3 regions of the Lysobacter sp. BMK333-48F3 genome follow, and region 1 is predicted to be linked to each of the others. Evidence: riboswitches for the same ligand, from Rfam matches in the RefSeq annotation. Region 1 holds a riboswitch; each other region holds the start of a gene.
What was found. A riboswitch is a leader RNA that binds a small molecule or an ion and turns the genes downstream of it on or off. The one in region 1 is predicted to bind cobalamin.
Positions count from the first base shown of each region.

Region 1 (5,701 bases):
GCATGCGCGGCGCGGATCGCGTCCAATTCGATGTGCACGCCGGCCTCGGCGGCGGCGATCTCCGGCGCCAGCGGCTGCGGCAGGGCATAGGGATTGACGTCCTCGTAGCGCGGCCGCGGCAGGCTCGCCGCCTGCAGCAGCAACGCGTCCTCGTTGCGCCAGCCGTCCGGCCCCGGCTCGCAGCCGCTGGCGACCGGCTTCATGCCGACCGCACGCAGGCCGCGCGCGCGCAAGGCATGCAGCAGCGCCGCGCTGGCCACCGACTTGCCGATGCCGGTGTCGGTGCCGGTCACGAACAGGCCCGGCGGGCAGGCCGGGCGCGCGCCCGGATCGCCGGCGTCGGCGCGTTTTGCGTCCGTTGGTCGGATGGCGTCGGCGACCGAAGGCTGGTTGTGACTCATCTCGCGCTTTTGTTCCTGCTTCCCGGATCGGCCCATGGTAGTCGCGCAAGACGCCGCTGTTACACTTCCGCGATGTTTACCGCCTCTTCTTTGACCGGCAGCAAGGCCGAGCAATACCAGCAGCTGGCCGCGCAGGCGCGCGGCCTGCTCGACGGCGAACGCGACCGCGTCGCCAACGCCGCCAACCTGTCGGCCCTGATCGCGCACGCCCTGCCCGACCTCAACTGGGTCGGTTTCTATTTCTACGACGGCCGCGAACTGGTGGTCGGTCCGTTCCAGGGCCTGCCGGCCTGCGTGCGCATTCCGCTCGACAAGGGCGTATGCGGCGCGGCGGCGTCGACCCGGCAGACCCAGCGGGTCGCCGACGTGCACGACTTCCCCGGCCACATCGCCTGCGATGCGGCTTCGCGTTCGGAACTGGTGGTGCCGCTGCTGCGCGGCGAGGAGCTGATCGGCGTGTTCGATCTCGACAGTCCGTTGCCGGAACGCTTCGACGCCGACGATCAAGCCGGCCTGGAAGCGATGGCCCGGATCTACCTGGAGTCGCTGGCATGAGCGCGGCGAAGATGCGCAACATCGGTCCCAAGAGCGCCGCCTGGCTGCGCCAGGTCGGCCTGCGCACCCACGAGGACCTGGCCGCGGTCGGCACGGTCGAGGCCTTCATGCGGGTCAAGCGCGCCGGCTTCAAACCGACCCTCAACCTGCTGTACGCGATCGAGGGCGCCCTGCTCGACTGCCACTGGCAGGAGATCAGCGAGGAGCGCCGGCAGGAACTGATCCTGGCCGCCGACGCCGCCACCGCGCTGCTGCCGGCGCCGCGCAACAAGCCGGCCGCCGCGCCGGTGCGCACCACCGTGCACGCCGACGAGGGCGGCTACGAGGCCGGCGCCGGCTTCGCCGCGGCCGGCGAGCGCGACGACGACCACGGCGACGGTTTCGACCGCGACGGCGGCGTCGAAGAGCACGACGAGCGCGCCGAAGACGGCGAGCGCGACTGAGTCGGGGCGGCCGCGGCCGCCTCCATTCGAACGACCGTCCCAGCCCTGCCGCCGCCGATCCGGGGCGATGCCGCCGCGCGGGCAATGGGCCGGGCGGCTCCCCTCGGACAGCCCATTCGGACAGCCCGCCCGCCATCGCGTAGAATCCGCCCCGCTTCGAGGTGACCCCACGGCCGACCGCCGCGGGGTTGAAACGGGAAGCCGGTGACGCGCCCGGGCCGACGGATCTTCCGCTGGCGCCGCGCCCAGTCCGGCACTGCCCCCGCAACGGTAAGCGAGCCAGGTCGCGGCCTGCGCCACTGTGCGATGCACGGGAAGGCGCCGCGACCGGAAGCCGGCACGGCCGGCTTCGCCCGCGAGTCCGGAGACCGGCCTTGAGGCGCCATCGGTTGCGATGCGGAGGGCGTCGCGGCACGGCCGCCGTTCTCGCGCGCCCGTCGTCGCCCGCCTCCTCCCCCGCCGCCTCCTTCGCCGTTTTGACGCGCGCCGACGCGCGCGTCGTGGAGCTTTGCCATGCGTGCCCTGAATCTGTCCTTCGCCATCGCCTGCGCGCTCGCGCTGCCGGCCACCGCCCTCGCCGCGCCCGCGGGCGAGGCCACCGATCTCGACGAGGTCGTGGTCACCGCCAACCGCACCGCGGTCAGCGTCAACGACGCCCTGAGCCCGGTGGAAGTGCTGACCCGCACCGAGATCGAGCGCAGCCAGGCCCGCGACCTCAACGACCTGCTGCGCGGCCGCGCCGGCATCTCGCTGTCCAACCAGGGCGGCGCCGGCAAGCTCAGCACCCTGTTCCTGCGCGGCAGCGAATCCGACCACGTGCTGTTCCTGGTCGACGGCATCCGCATCGGCTCGCCGACCTCCGGCCTGGCCTCGCTGCAGGACCTGCCGCTGGCGCTGATCGACCGGATCGAAATCGTCCGCGGCCCGCGCTCGAGCCTGTACGGCGCCGACGCCATCGGCGGCGTGATCCAGGTGTTCACCCGCCGCGAGCAGCAGGGCTTCGCTCCGCGCGTCCACGTCGGCGGCGGCAGCAACGGCGCGATCGAGTTCGGCAGCGGCTTCGGCGGCCGCAGCGGCCGCGGCTGGTTCGGCGCCGACTACAGCTTCCGCAAGACCCAGGGCATCGACGCCTGCCGCGGCGCCGGTTTCCCGGTGTTCGCCGGCTGCTTCACCGACGAACCGGACCGCGACGGCTACGAAAGCCACGCGCTGTCGCTGCGCGGCGGCATCGATCTCAACGAGCAGTGGAGCATCGAAGGCCAGGCCCTGCGCGCCGAAGGCCGGAACGACTACGACGGCAGCTTCGTCAACTACTCCGAGACTGTGCAGCAGGTGATCGGCGGCAAGCTCCGCTGGCGCCCGAGCGAGACCGTCAACGTGCAGCTGGTCGCCGGCCGCAACGTCGACAGTTCGGATAATTTCCTCGGCTCGCTGCCGATGGGCTTCTTCAGCACCGACCGCGACAGCGCCAGCTTGCAGGCCGACTTCACCGTCGCCGACGGCCACGTGCTGACCGCCGGCTTCGATTGGCTGCGCGACCGCGTAGACAGCGACACCATCTACGACGAGGCCGAGCGCGACAACAAGGCCGGCTTCGTCCAGTACCAGGGCCGCTTCGGTGCCCACTCCTTCGAAGCCAGCCTGCGCCGCGACGACAACGAACAGTTCGGCGGCCACACCACCGGCGGCGCCGCCTGGGGTCTGGACTTCGCCGAGAACTGGCGCGTCACCGTCGGCTACGGCACCGCGTTCAAGGCGCCGACCTTCAACGAGCTGTACTACCCGTTCTTCGGCAACGCCCAGCTCAAGCCGGAAGAGTCCAAGACCTGGGAAGTCGGCCTGGCCTACCGCGGCGACAACTTCAGCGCGCGGATCGACGGCTTCGACACCCGCGCCGACGACCTGATCACCTTCGACGCGGCGATCAACCTGCCCAACAACATCGAACGCGCGCGCATGCGCGGCGCCGAGATCGGCATCGACACCGAATTCGCCGGCTGGACCCTGGCTGCCAGCGCCAGCTTCCTCGACACCGAGAACCGTCGCGGCTTCAACCGCGGCAACGATCTGCCGCGCCGCGCCAAGCACAGCGGCCGCATCGACCTGGACCGCGCCTTCGGCAAGTTCCGCGTCGGCGCCACCGCGGTCGGCTACGGTTCGCGCTACGACGACGCCGCCAACAGCACCCGCCTGGGCGGCTACGGCACCTTCGACCTGCGCGCCGAGTACGCCTTCACTCCGGCGCTGAGCCTGCAGGCGCGCGTGGCCAACGTGTTCGACCGCGAGTACGAGACCGTGTCGTACTACAACCAGCCCGGCCGCGAGTGGTTCCTGACCCTGCGCTACGCGCCGGCCAACTGAGGCCGATTCGCCGCGGCTTGTCCGCCGCCCTCATCCGCCCCTTCGGGCACCTTCTCCCGCAAGCGGGAGAAGGGAAGGACTGCGGCGGCGGCGTTGAAGTCCGATCGAACCCTCAAAGCCCCTCTCCCGCATGCGGGAGAGGGGTTGGGGTGAGGGCAACTGGCCGCCGTTACCGCTCCCGTCCCGAAAGTTCACGCCGAACGCCATGCGTTCGGGCCGGGGAGCGAATCCTCAATCGCCGCGCGCCAGTGCGGCCACGCGCCCTCATCCGCCCCTTCGGGGCACCTTCTCCCGCAAGCGGGAGAAGGGAACGACTGCGCCATCGTCGCAAAACCTGATCGAATCTGATCGAACCGTCTAAGCCCCTCTCCCGCGTGCGGGAGAGGGGTTGGGGTGAGGGAAACCTGGCCGCCGCTACCCCTCCCGTTCCGACAGCTCACGTCGGCCGCAACGAACACTGCACCCACGAGCGCCCGGCCACGTCGGCGACCACGCCCATCACGCCGTGCCGCCAGCGGCCGTCTTCCGGCCCGCCGATCAGCGCGCGGTGCACCGGCACCGTGTTCTCGTCGCCGCAGCGCTGCAGGCGCGCACCGGCTTCGGCATCGTCGCGGAACACCGCCTTGGCGATCACGAACCAGCTCAAGGCCAGCGGCTGGCCCTGCGCCGACAACACCAGGCTCAGACCGCTGGGGCGCGGCAGTTCCGCGCCCGACAGCAGCAGGTCGAGCTGGCGCATCAGCGGCCCCGCGTCGCCGAGCGCGGCCTGGGCCATCGCCGCCAGGCGCTGCCGGTCGAGTTCGTGCGCACGGGCATAGAACTCGGTAGCGCCGTCGGGATTGACCCCGCACAGCCGCCACACCAGCAGCGGCGAACGGAACCAGGCATGGCGTTCGCTCCACTGCGGCGGCAAGCGTCCGCCGGGCAGATCGACGTAGAGCTTGGTCGCCAAGGTGTCCGCGCCGTGCCGGGCCGAGGCCCAGGCGCCGAAGATCAGCCGGCCGTGGCGCTGATGTTCGAACCAGGCGCTCAGGTCGCCCTGCCAATCCAAGGCCTGCGCCGCCAGCGCCAGTCGCTCGCGATCGTCGGTCTCCGGCGCGGCGACTTCGGCGGCCCAACGCAGGCTGGGCTCGCGCGAGCTCCACGAGAACTCCACCGGCACGCCGGTGTTGGTCAGGTCGCTGAAATCCCAGGCCACCTCGGGCCACAGCGAACGCGACAGCGGCGCCAGGGTGCGGCCGAGCAAGGCCTCGGCCGCGGCGGCCGGGCCCGGCAGCACCCGGCTCAGGCGCTGCAGGGTCGCGGCAATCGGCGCGGGCAGCGCCGGCGTCGCCTCGGCCGCCGGTTCGCGATTAGGTTCGGCAAGCATCGCGTTCATGCCGGCCTCACAGCACTGCGACCAGTTCTTCGGTCTCGTCGACCCAGGCGCGCTGGTCGAACTGCCCCTGCATGCCGACGAAGGTGTAGCGACGCCGGTACTTGCGCAGGTCCTTGTTGCGCAGGGCGATGCGCAGCTTGGCCGGGTCGGTCTGCACGCCCGGCATCTCGATGCGTTCGCTGCGCTCGTAGCTGCCGTCCTTGTACTTGACGTCGATGTAGACGCGCTTGACCTGCAGCGGGTCGAAGGTCGGGATGAACTCCAGTTGCAGCGCGTCCTCGAAGCTGTCGTGGACCACGATCTGCGGCACGTCGACCTCGACCGGCGCGGTCGCCGGATCCGGCTGGGACGCGCCCTTGCGCCGCTGTATCAGCTGATAGGTCACGCCGCGGTTGGCCGGACCCGGCTTGGCGCCGCGCAGGCGCCAGGTCTTGGGCCCGCTGTCCTTGCTCAGGATCAGGCTGGTGCGCGGCTCCGGGCTGGAATAGCCGCGCGCCTGCAGCCGCACTTCGATCGAATCGATCACGTCCCAGTCGATGTCGCCGGGAATCGCGTTGATCTCG
Region 1 covers NZ_JAIHOO010000001.1:2,369,651-2,375,351, reverse strand. The annotation lists gene bioD (dethiobiotin synthase) at 1-401, opposite strand, end outside; gene K4L06_RS10075 (GAF domain-containing protein) at 474-956, shown strand; gene K4L06_RS10070 (TfoX/Sxy family protein) at 953-1,399, shown strand; cobalamin riboswitch at 1,542-1,791, shown strand; gene btuB (TonB-dependent vitamin B12 receptor) at 1,913-3,760, shown strand; gene K4L06_RS10060 (hypothetical protein) at 4,197-5,138, opposite strand; gene K4L06_RS10055 (hypothetical protein) at 5,146-5,701, opposite strand, start outside.

Region 2 (5,701 bases), 1.9 Mb from region 1:
CGGCCTGGCCCTGGCGGTGCTGATGATCTGCACCCGCGGCCAGCACTTCGCCAGCGTCGACGCGCTGCCCAGCGCGTCCTGGGCGGTGTTCTTCCTCGCCGGCGCGTTGCTGCGCCCGGGTTGGAGCTTTCCGGCGCTGTTCCTGCTGTCCTCGGCGCTGGACCTGGGCAGCCTGGCGCAGGGGCGGATCACCGACTGGTGCCTGTCGCCGGCGTACTGGGCGCTGGCCTTCGCCTACGGCGCGCTGTGGTTCGGCGGCCGGATCTATGCGCGAGCGCATCGCGACGCCTGGAGCGCGGTGCCGCGCCTGGCGCTGGTGCTGCTGGCGACCTCGGTGGCGGCGTACCTGATTTCCAAGGGCGGTTTCTACTTCCTGTCGGGCCGCTATCCCGACGCCAGCCTGGCCGGTTTCCTCGAGCGCGTGCCGCAGTACTACCCGCGCAGCCTCGGCACCCTGGCCGGTTATGTCGGCGCCGGTTTCGCCGTGTACGCGCTGGCCCGGCTGGCCGGCCAGCGCCAGCGGGTCGGAGCGGCGGCATGAGCGCGCACGGGCCTGCCGACGACGCTGCGGAATCGCGCGCCGGCTATGCCGCGACCACCGAGGAGCGCCATCGCGAGCGCATGCAGCGCAAGAAGGAACTGATCGACCGCAAGATCGCCCGCGCCACGGTCGAGCGCGGCGTGCTGGTGGTCAACACCGGCAACGGCAAGGGCAAGAGCTCGTCCGGCTTCGGCATGCTGGCGCGCTCGCTCGGCCACGGCCTGCGCTGCGGCGTGGTGCAGTTCATCAAGGGCAGTTTCTCGACCGGCGAGGAAGCGTTCTTCCGCAAGTTCGAGGAACTGGACTATCACGTGATGGGCGAGGGCTTCACCTGGGAGACCCAGGACAAGCAGCGCGACATCGCCGCCGCGCAGGCGGCCTGGGCGGTGGCGGCGCGGATGCTGGCCGACCCGGATTACGACTTCGTCCTGCTCGACGAACTCAATATCGCCCTGGCGCACCGCTACATCGCCCTCGACGACGTGCTGGCCGCGACCGCGGCCCGGCCCGAGCGCCAGCACGTGGTGATCACCGGCCGCGGCGCGCCCGACGCGCTGGTCGAGGCCGCCGACACGGTCACCGAGATGCGCATGGTCAAGCATGCGTTCAAGGCGGGGATCAAGGCGCAGAAGGGGATCGAGCTGTGAGCACTGCGGGAAACGGGAATCGGGAATCGGGAATCGCCGTCGCGCTTGAAGCAACCGCGAACCCTGCCGTTACAGCTCCCGAGTCCCGAGTCCCGAATCCCGCTTCCTGTCCGGCCCTGCTCGTGTCCGCCCCCGCCTCCGGCCAGGGCAAGACCAGCGTCACCGCGGCGATCGCGCGCTGGCACGCGCGGCAGGGGCGGCGGGTGCGGGTATTCAAGACCGGGCCGGATTTTCTCGACCCGATGGTGCTCGAGCGCGCCAGCGGGCAGCCGGCCAGCGGTTATCCGGCCTATCAACTCGATCTGTGGATGTGCGGCGAGGCCGAGGTGCGCGCGCGCCTGCATCGGGCGGCCGGCGAGGCCGACCTGATCCTGATCGAAGGGGTGATGGGACTGTTCGACGGCAAGCCGTCCAGCGCCGACCTGGCGGTCGCGCTCGGCGTGCCGGTGCTGGCGGTGATCGACGGCTCGTCGATGGCGCAGACCTTCGGCGCGCTCGCCACCGGCCTGGCGCGCTACCGCGACGACGTGCGCGTGTACGGCGTCGCCGCCAACCGGATCGGCAGCGAGTATCACGCGCGGCTGTTGCGCGAGAGCCTGCCGGAGTCGCTGCGCTGGCTCGGCGCCTTGCCGCGCGATCCGGCGATGGCCTTGCCGGAACGGCACCTGGGCCTGGTGGCGGCGGGCGAACTCGGCGATCTGGATGCGCGTCTGGACGCGCTCGCCGACGCCTGGGGCCGACACGCCGACGCCGAACTGCCGCCGCCGGTCGAGTTCGCCGCGAGCGCGCCGCCGCCGGTGCCGCCGGTGCCGCCGGCGTTGCGCGGCAAGACCATCGCGATCGCCCGCGATGCCGCGTTCTGCTTCCTGTATCCGGCCAACCTCGATTTGCTGCGCGAAGCCGGTGCCGAACTGGCGTTTTTTTCGCCGCTGGCGGGCGATGCGCTGCCTTCCTGCGACGCGGTATGGCTGCCGGGTGGGTACCCGGAACTGCATTTGCCGGCTTTGTCGGCGCGCACCGACCTGGGCGCGGAGCTGCGCGCGCGCCGCGACGCCGGCACGCCGATCCTGGCCGAATGCGGCGGCCTGCTGTACGCGCTGGACCGGCTCAGCGACCGCGACGGCGCCCAGGGCGAGATGGCCGGCCTGCTGCCGGGCCACGCCGCGTTGCAGCCGAAGCTGGCCGCGCTGGGGCTGCAATCGGTCGCGCTGCCCGAGGGCGAACTGCGCGGCCACACCTTCCACTACGCGCGCGCCGAGATAGCCGCTGCGCCGATCGCGCATTCGCACAACCCCAACGGCGGCCCCAGCCGCGAGGCGCTGTACCGCGACCGCCGGCTCAACGCCAGCTTCGTGCACTTCTATTTCCCTTCCAATCCCGACGCGGCGGTGCGTCTGTTCTTGCCTTGAATGCCCTGCCATGAATGCTCTGCCATGAGCCCGCCGTCATGAGCCTGTCGTCATGAGCGCCGCGTTGCTGGTGCTGACCCTGTTCGCCGGGGTAATGCTCGACGCCGCGCTCGGCGAACCGCGGCGCGCACATCCGCTGGTCGGTTTCGGCCGATTGGCGCGGGCGATCGAAACCCAGGCGCACGCCGACGGGCGCCTGCGCGGCGTGCTGGCCTGGGTGCTGGCGGTGGTTCCCATCGTCGCGGCGACGGCTTACGTGCAACTGGCGCTGGCCGCGTGGTCGGCCTGGGCCCAGGTGCTGTTCGGCGCGGTCGCACTGTATCTGTGCATCGGCTTGCGCAGCCTCGACGAACACGCGATACCGGTGGCCTGCGCCTTGCGCGACGGCGACCTGGAAGCGGCGCGGGCCGCGGTGTCGCGCATCGTCAGCCGCGACACCGCCGCGCTGGATGCCGAGCGCGTGGCCGCGGCGGCGACCGAGTCGGTGCTGGAAAACGGCAACGACGCGGTGTTCGGCGCGCTGTTCTGGTTCGTCCTGCTCGGCCCGGCCGGCGCGGTCGGCTATCGCCTGGCCAATACCCTGGATGCGATGTGGGGCTATCGCACCCCGCGCTACCAACGCTTCGGCTGGGCCGCGGCGCGTATCGACGACGTGCTGAACTGGGTGCCGGCGCGACTGACCGCGATCACCTATGCCGCGCTCGGCGACACCGCCGCGGCGTGGCGCTGCTGGCGCACGCAGGCGGCGCACTGGGACAGCCCCAACGCCGGCCCGGTGATGGCCGCCGGTGCCGGCGCCCTGCGCGTTCGCCTGGGCGGCGCCGCGCCGTATCACGGCGTGTGGGAACCGCGGCCATCGCTGGGCGAAGGCGAGCCGCCGGATGCGGGCTCGGTCGAACGCGCGCAGCGCCTGGTCGGGCGCGGCGTGTTGCTGTGGTTGGCGGCGATCGCGTTCGGCGCATGGGCCTGGCGCGCGCTGTGACGCGCCGCGTCGGCCGCGCGGCGCGAGCTTCGCGCCATACCGCGCTGTGCAGTTGCGGCGCCTTCAGCGCTCGCCTAAGCTCGCGCCGTCCACAGGGTTCGCCGCGCAAGCCATCGCGCGGCATCGGCCGCAAGGCCGAAGGGAAGTCCGGTGACGCCGGCGCCGCGATGCGGCCCGGCCATTCCGGCGCAGCCCCCGCTGCTGTAAGCCTGACGAATCCGCCCACATGCCACTGGTCGCCGCGACCGGGAAGGCCGGCGGAGGAGGTCGACGGCGAGCCAGAAGACCGACCCTGCGGCGATCAGTCGAACATGCGCTCCGGGGTGCGGGCGCGGGACTGGAGTCGAATCCCGATCGCGTCGCGCCCGGCCCCGGCCGCTGCGTACGCGCGCGGGCCGGGTTCGTGCGTGGACGCGTCGCGGCACAGCGGCGCGCCGGCGCCGGCCGCTCCGGATCTGCAGGCATCCCGTGCGCCAGCACCGGAGACCGCCCGCTTGTCCGTCCGAACTTCCCATCGCAGTACCCGCCGCTTCAGCCGCCATGCTCCCGCGTTGCGCCGCCTCGGCCTGGCCCTGGCCGGCCTGGCGTTCGCGCAGGCCGCCTGCGCCGACGATTCCACCACCCTCGACGCGGTGCAGGTGCGCGCGCAGTCGCCGCTGGAGCGCGTCGCCGAGGCCGGCAGCCGGCTCGGCCTGAGCCTGCGCGAGTTGCCCGCCGCGGTCGAGATTCTCGACGGCGAAACCCTGCGCGAACGCGGCGACGATACGCCGCAACGCGCGCTGGCGCGCGCCGCCGGGGTGGTGCCGATGGGCGCGCCCGGCAACGGAAATTCTTCGCTGAGCCTGCGCGGTTTCTCCGGTCACGGTTCGGTGGCACAGGTCTACGACGGCACCCGGGTGTTCGTCGCCTCCGGCACGCTGAGCTTTCCCGGCGACACCTGGCAGCTCGATCGGATCGAAGTGTTGCGCGGCCCGGCCTCGGTGCTGTTCGGCGACAGCAGCGTCGGCGGCGTGGTGCACTACGTGCCGCGCGCCCTGCAAAGCGCGCCGCGGCGCGAGGCGATGCTGGCGATGTCGAGCTGGGACGGTTACCGCTTCGGCCTCGGCGCGGGGCAGGGCGTGGGCGAGCGCGTGCGCTGGCGCGCCGACCTGACCGGCGCCGGCGGCAACGGCGAGATCGACCGCGCCGGCTACGAACGCTACGGCTTCTCCGGCGCCCTGGCCTGGGACCTGAGCCCGCGCCTGACCGCGACGCTGAAGTACGACGGCGGGCGCCGCCACGATCCGCGCTACTTCGGCACGCCGCTGGCCGACGGCCGCCTCGACCGTCGCCTGCGCGAGCGCAACTACGACGTCGCCGACAGCCATATCCGCTACGACGACGGCCTGGCGCGGCTGCGCTTCGACTACGCCCTCGGCGAACGCGCCCAACTGGTCGCCGAGACCTACCATGTCGCGATCGACCGGCGCTGGCGCAACGCCGAAAGCTACGCCTTCGATCCGCGCAAGAACCTGGTCGTACGCAGCGACTTCATCGAGATCGGCCACGACCAGGAACAATGGGGCCAGCGTTTCGACCTGCTCGCCGCGGGCGAGCTGTGGGGCCGAGCGCAGCGCCTGAACCTGGGTGTGGAAGGCGCGCGGGTGCGTTTCACCCACAGCAACAACGGCCCCTACGGCGGCCGCGACACCGTGCCGGCGTTCGATTTCGCCCCGGGCGGCTTCGTCAACCTGGCCGGCACCCAGCCGCGTTTCGGCACCATCACCCGCCAGCGCGCGCTGTACCTGGAACACAGCGTCGAGCTGTGGCCGCGCTGGACCCTGGTCGGCGGCCTGCGCCGCGAGCGCATCGAACTGCAGCGCAAGGAGCTGCTGACCGGTACCGGCTTCGGCGTACGGTTCGATTTCACCGCCTGGCGCCTGGGTGCGGTGTTCGCGCTCGACCAGCGCACCTCGCTGTACGCGCAGACCAGCAAGGGCATCGATCCGATTTCCGGGCTGGTGACCCTGCCGCTGGCGCAGAAGGACTGGTCGCTGACCCCGGCGCGGCAGATCGAGCTGGGCCTGAAGCAGAGTTTCGCCGGCGGCCGCGGCGATTGGACGCTGGCCGCGTACCGGATCGA
Region 2 covers NZ_JAIHOO010000001.1:435,401-441,101, reverse strand. The annotation lists gene K4L06_RS01695 (hypothetical protein) at 1-541, shown strand, start outside; gene cobO (cob(I)yrinic acid a,c-diamide adenosyltransferase) at 538-1,188, shown strand; gene K4L06_RS01685 (cobyrinate a,c-diamide synthase) at 1,305-2,597, shown strand; gene cbiB (adenosylcobinamide-phosphate synthase CbiB) at 2,662-3,579, shown strand; cobalamin riboswitch at 3,720-3,867, shown strand; gene K4L06_RS01675 (TonB-dependent receptor) at 4,074-5,701, shown strand, end outside.
Region 2: it holds a riboswitch for cobalamin, as region 1 does, so the genes downstream of both, K4L06_RS01675 (TonB-dependent receptor) here and btuB (TonB-dependent vitamin B12 receptor) in region 1, are expected to answer to the same signal.

Region 3 (5,701 bases), 270 kb from region 1:
CCCTTGGGCACCGCGGTATGGAAGTCGATCTGTTCCGAGCGCGCGGTGACCACGGTGCGCCGGGCATAGCGCGAGGCGGCGATGAACGCGGCCTTGTCCATCCACGCCAGCGCCTGGCCGCCGAACAGCGTGCCCAGGTGATTGGTGTGGTCGGGGAAGACGATTTCGGTCATGCGGGCTTCGGTCATGGCGGCGGAGTCGGCAGCGGGGGAGTCGATGAGGTCGAACATTCCAGGACAACAGGTAATGCGTGCCTTCCCACGCTTGCGGCGAGCGAAGCAAGTGCGGGGCCGGGAGGAGTGGGGCGAGGGGAGGGAGCGATGGAGGCGCCGGGCGGGGCGCGCCCTCACCCCAACCCCTCTCCCGTGAACGGGAGAGGGGCTTCGGAGCGGATCAGAACGCTTCGTCGAACGCGACTTCGCCCTGCACGCCGACCTGGTAGGCCGAGACCCGGCGTTCGAAGAAATTGGTCACTTCCTGCACGTCCTGCAGATCCATGAAGGCGAAGGGATTGGACGCGCCGAAATGCTTGGGCATGCCGAGCTGGACCATGCGCTGGTCGGCGCAGTACTGCAGGTACTGGCGCATGTCCTTCAGCGACAGGCCGACCACGCCGCCGGACAGCACGTCCTGGGCGAACAGGCACTCGCATTCGACCGCTTCCTCGAACATCTTCACCACCTGCGCGCGCAGGTCGGCGTCGAACAGGTCGGGTTCCTCTTCGCGCGCGGTGCGGATGACTTCGAACGCGAACGCCATGTGGCAGCTCTCGTCGCGGAACACCCAGTTGGTGCCCGAGGCCAGGCCGTTGAGCAGGCCGCGCGAGCGCAGGTAGTAGACGTAGGCGAAGGCGGCGAAGAAGAACAGGCCTTCGATGCAGCCGGCGAAGCAGATCAGGTTGAGCAGGAACTGGCGGCGCTGCTCGCGGGTCTCGATCCGCTTCAAGCCCTGGATCGAGTCGATCCAGCGGAAGCAGAACTCGGCCTTGGCCCGGATCGAGGGAATGTTCTCGACCGCGGCGAAGGCCTTGGCGCGCTCGTTCGGATCCGGCAGGTAGGTGTCGAGCAGGGTCAGGTAGAACTGCACGTGCAGCGCTTCCTCGTACAGCTGCCGCGACAGGTACATGCGCGCTTCCGGCGCGTTGATGTGCTGGTACAGGTTCAGCACCAGGTTGTTGGCGACGATGCTGTCGCCGGTGGCGAAGAACGCGACCAGGCGTTCGACCAGGTGCCGCTCGGCCGGGCCGAACTTGTGCTTGAGGTCGTTGACGTCCTGCGAGAAATCGACTTCCTCGACGGTCCAAGTGTTGCGGATCGCGTCGCGGTACATCTCGTAGAAATGCGGATAGCGCATCGGCCGCAGGGTGAGATCGAAGCCGGGATCGAGCAGGCGGGGCGGAGCGATGGACATGGTGGTTCCTTGATGCTTTTCCCTTCTCCCGCGCGCGGGAGAAGGGGCCCGAAGGGCGGATGAGGGCGGTGCGGGCGCGCGGCCCTCACCCCAACCCCTCTCCCGCATGCGGGAGAGGGGCTTTGCGGCGCGTTACTGGCAGGCTTCGCAGGCTTCCGGGTTTTCCAGCGAGCAGGCGATGGCCTCGCTGGGCGTGTATTCCGGCTTGGGCGCGGCCGCAGCGGCCGGGGCGCTGACCGTGGTCTTGGCGATCTTGGTCGCCGGGCGCGAGCGCAGGTAGTAGGTGGTTTTCAGGCCCTTCTTCCAGGCGTACATGTACATCGAGCTGAGCTGGCCGATGTTCGGGCTTTCGATGAACAGGTTGAGCGACTGGCTCTGGTCGATGTAGGCGCCGCGGTCGGCGGCCATGTCGATCAGCGAGCGCATCGGCAGCTCCCAGGCGGTGCGGTAGACCTGGCGCAGCGATTCGGGGATCTCGTTCACCGCCTGGATCGAGCCTTCGGCCATCTTGATCCGGTCGCGCATGTCCGCGGTCCACAGGCCCAGGCGCTTGAGCTCTTCGACCAGGTACTTGTTGACCACCAAGAAGTCGCCGGACAGGGTCTCGCGCTTGAATAGGTTCGACACCTGCGGCTCGATGCATTCGTAGCAGCCGGCGATCGAGGCGATGGTCGCGGTCGGGGCGATCGCGATCAACAGCGAATTGCGCAGGCCGTGTTCGGCGATGCGCTTGCGCAGCGCATCCCAGCGCTCGGGCTGCGAAGGCGTCACGCCCCAGGCTTCGAACTGCAGCTCGCCGATCGAGGCGCGGGTGTCGGCGAAGGCCGGGTGCCGGCCGTGCTCCATCGCCAGCTCGTTCGACGCCGACAGGGCGTGGAAATAGATCGCCTCGGCGATCTCCTGGGCGAGCTTGCGCGCCGGTTCCGAGTCGAACGGCAGGCGCAGCTTGAAGAACACGTCCTGCAGGCCCATCGAGCCCAGGCCGACCGGGCGCCACTTGAGGTTGGCGCGGCGCGCGGTCTCGATCGGGTAGAAGTTCAGGTCGATGACGCGGTCGAGCTGGCGCACGGCCAGGCGCACGGTCTCGGCCAGCTTGTCGAAGTCGAACGCGCCCTTGCCGTCCTCGTACATCTCGACGTGGTGCGAGAGATTGATCGAGCCCAGGTTGCACACCGCGGTCTCGTCCTGCGAGGTGACCTCGAGGATCTCGGTGCACAGATTCGACAGGTGGATGACGTTGCCGTCGCGCAGGGTCTGGTTGGACGCGCGGTTGGACTTGTCCTTGAAGTTCATCCAGCCGTTGCCGGTCTGCGCCAGGGTGCGCATCATCCGGCCGTAGATGTCGCGCGCCTTGACCTTCTTGGTCGCCAGGCCGGCGGCTTCGGCGGCGTGGTAGGCGCGCTCGAAGGCCTCGCCCCACAGGTCGGTCAGCTGCGGCACCTTGGCCGGGTCGAACAGCGACCAATCGCCGTCGGCTTCGACCCGGCGCATGAATTCGTCCGGAATCCAGTTGGCCAGGTTGAGGTTATGGGTGCGGCGCGCTTCGTCGCCGGTGTTGTCGCGCAGTTCGAGGAATTCCTCGACGTCGGCGTGCCAGGGCTCCAGATACACGCAGGCCGCGCCCTTGCGCTTGCCGCCCTGGTTGACCGCGGCGACCGAGGCGTCGAGGGTCTTCAGCCACGGCACGATGCCGTTGGACAGGCCGTTGGTCGAGCGGATCAGCGAGCCGCGCGAACGGATCCGGGTATAGCTCAGGCCGATGCCGCCGCTGAACTTGCTCAGCTTGGCCACGTCCATGTAGCGCTTGTAGATCGCTTCCAGCGAATCGTCCGGCGAGTCCAGCAGGAAGCAGCTCGACAGCTGCTCGTGGGTGGTGCCGGCGTTGAACAGGGTCGGCGAGGACGGGATGTAGTCGAGCTGGGCCATGCGCCGGTACAGCGCCAGGGCGTCGCCGACGTCCTCGCTGAGCGCGCAGGCGATGCGCAGGAAGAACTGCTGCGGGGTTTCGATCACGGTGCGCGCGGTCGGGTGGCGCAGCAGGTAGCGATCGTAGAGGGTGCGCAGGCCGAAGTAGTCGAAGCGGGCGTCCAGGCCGCGGTCGATCGCGTCGTTGAGCTTGCGCGCATGGGCCTGGACGAATTCGAGCAGGCGCTGGTTGATCAGGCCGAGTTCGTGGCCGCGCTGGATCGACTGCGAGAAAGCGTGGATCTCGACTCCGGCGACTTCCTTCTCGATCACCCCGGCCAGCAGGCGCGCGGCGAGGCGGCCGTACTCGGGCTCCTCGGCGGTCAGCAGGGCGGCGGTGCGGATCGACAGTTCGTCGAGTTCGCGGGTGGTCGCGCCGTCGTACAGGCCGGAGATGGTGCGGGTGGCCACGCGCATCGGATCGACCGAGTACAGGCCTTCGCCGCAGCGGGTCACCGCGCGCACGATCTTGTTCAGGTCGACCGGTTCGCGGCGGCCGCTGCGCTTGGTCACGCTCATGGTGAGGTTGGCCGCGGGCGGCGTCAGGGCGAAGCCGGGCGCGGCGGAGGCGTCCTGGCGGGGCGGGGCGGCGCCGGCGGGGGCGGCGGCGACGGAAGGATCGGTGGCGAGCGTGGTCATGGGCGTCTCCGGGGCATGGGCGCACGGGTCGCCGTCCTTCCCGCGAAGGACGGCGTGCGGAGAGTGCGGACGCGCCATCGCGACGGGCCGCGCGCGCGGCGTCGCCGATGGCACGGCCGTGCCCCCGCGGGCGCGGAAACTCGGGAGCGTGCTGGCAGGGTGTCGCACGCGCCGAGACGGGCGCGGCCCGTTCCGCGCATGGCGCCGAAACGGACGGACGCGACGGCGACGAGGCCCTCGCGTTGCGACACCGGCCGTCTTCCCCCGAAGACTCCTGGGCCGGTACCGCGCGGTGTGCAGGCGCGCGGCTGTCGGCAGGTCTTCGGGCTCGGGACTTCAGAGCGAGAAAGAGCGCAGAGACATGAGAGTGAGAGCGGGGCGCCGCTCGTTCGCTGCTCAGGTCTCTGCGCTCTCGGCTCGTTCCTCCTACTAAGGCCGCTTCCCAGGCGCTCCGCCCAGTGCCATGACCCGTTCGTTTCCCATACCGCTGCGGGGCAGCGCCGGCTTCGGGCGGCGTCCAACGCCTTGCCCCTACCGGCTTCCCTTTTCAGCCGATCTCGCGACCGGCACCGACGGGCACAACATAGTGTGGTTCGCGCGATCCGTCAACGCGATATATGGTGAGGCAGTGAGATGCGAAGAGAGTCAAGCCCCTTAATCGCCAAGCCCGGCATGGTGTAACGTGCGCGCCATAAGGACCGGGAAAGCGTGATGGAATCACTACTCGTGTTGCTGGCGCTGGCGGTGCTGCTGGTGCCGGTGTTGCTCGTGGTCGCCCTGGTCCAGATCGCCGGGCTGAAGTCGCGGGTGAGCGAACTGGAGCGCGCGCTGGCCGGCCTGCGCAGCCAGGCCGAGACGCGCGAACCGACCCTGGCCGAACGCATGGCGGGCGAAGCGCCGCCGCGGCCGGTCCCGGCCGTCGCGCCGCCAGCGGTCGTCGCGGCCCAGGACGATCCGGCGTCCGCATCGCCTGTGCCGCCGCCGTTGCCGTCGGCCCCGCCGGTGGCCGCGCGCGCCGCGCCGCCGCCCTTGCCGCCGCGCCCGGCCGCGCCGCGCGCGCCGCGCGCGCCGGCCGCACCGCCGCCGCCGGATGTGTTCACCCTCGGCCTGCGCTGGCTGCGGCGCTGGTTCAGCGAAGGCAACGTGCCGGTCAAGGTCGGCGTGCTGGTGTTGTTCGCCGGCGTCGCCGCCTTGCTGAAGTACGCCAGCGACCAGGGCTGGATGCGCCTGCCGATGGAGTTGCGCCTGAGCGGCGTGGCCCTGGCGGCGATGGCCGGCCTGGTGTTCGGCTGGCGCCAGCGCGAACGCAAGCGCGCGTTCGCCTTGAGCCTGCAGGGCGGCGCGATCGGCGTGCTGCTGCTGGTGGTGTTCGCCGCGTTCAAGCTGTACGGGATGATCCCGGCCGCGGCCGCGTTCGGACTCAGCGTGGCCCTGGTGGCCGGCGCCGGGGTGCTGGCGGTGCGGCAGAACGCGTTGGCGCTGGCGGTGTTCGCGATCCTGGCCGGCTTCCTCGCGCCGATCTGGCTGTCGACCGGCTCGGGCAACCACGTCGCCCTGTTCGGCTATTACGCCGTGCTCAACGCCGGCATCTTCGCCATCGCCTGGTGGCGGCCGTGGCGGGCGCTGAACCTGCTCGGCTTCGCCTTCACCTGGGGCATCGGCACGCTGTGGGGCGTGCTGCGCTACC
Region 3 covers NZ_JAIHOO010000001.1:2,634,834-2,640,534, forward strand. The annotation lists gene K4L06_RS11175 (acyl-CoA thioesterase) at 1-188, opposite strand, end outside; gene K4L06_RS11180 (ribonucleotide-diphosphate reductase subunit beta) at 394-1,410, opposite strand; gene K4L06_RS11185 (ribonucleoside-diphosphate reductase subunit alpha) at 1,543-3,894, opposite strand; cobalamin riboswitch at 4,310-4,603, opposite strand; gene K4L06_RS11190 (DUF2339 domain-containing protein) at 4,726-5,701, shown strand, end outside.
Region 3: it holds a riboswitch for cobalamin, as region 1 does, so the genes downstream of both, K4L06_RS11185 (ribonucleoside-diphosphate reductase subunit alpha) here and btuB (TonB-dependent vitamin B12 receptor) in region 1, are expected to answer to the same signal.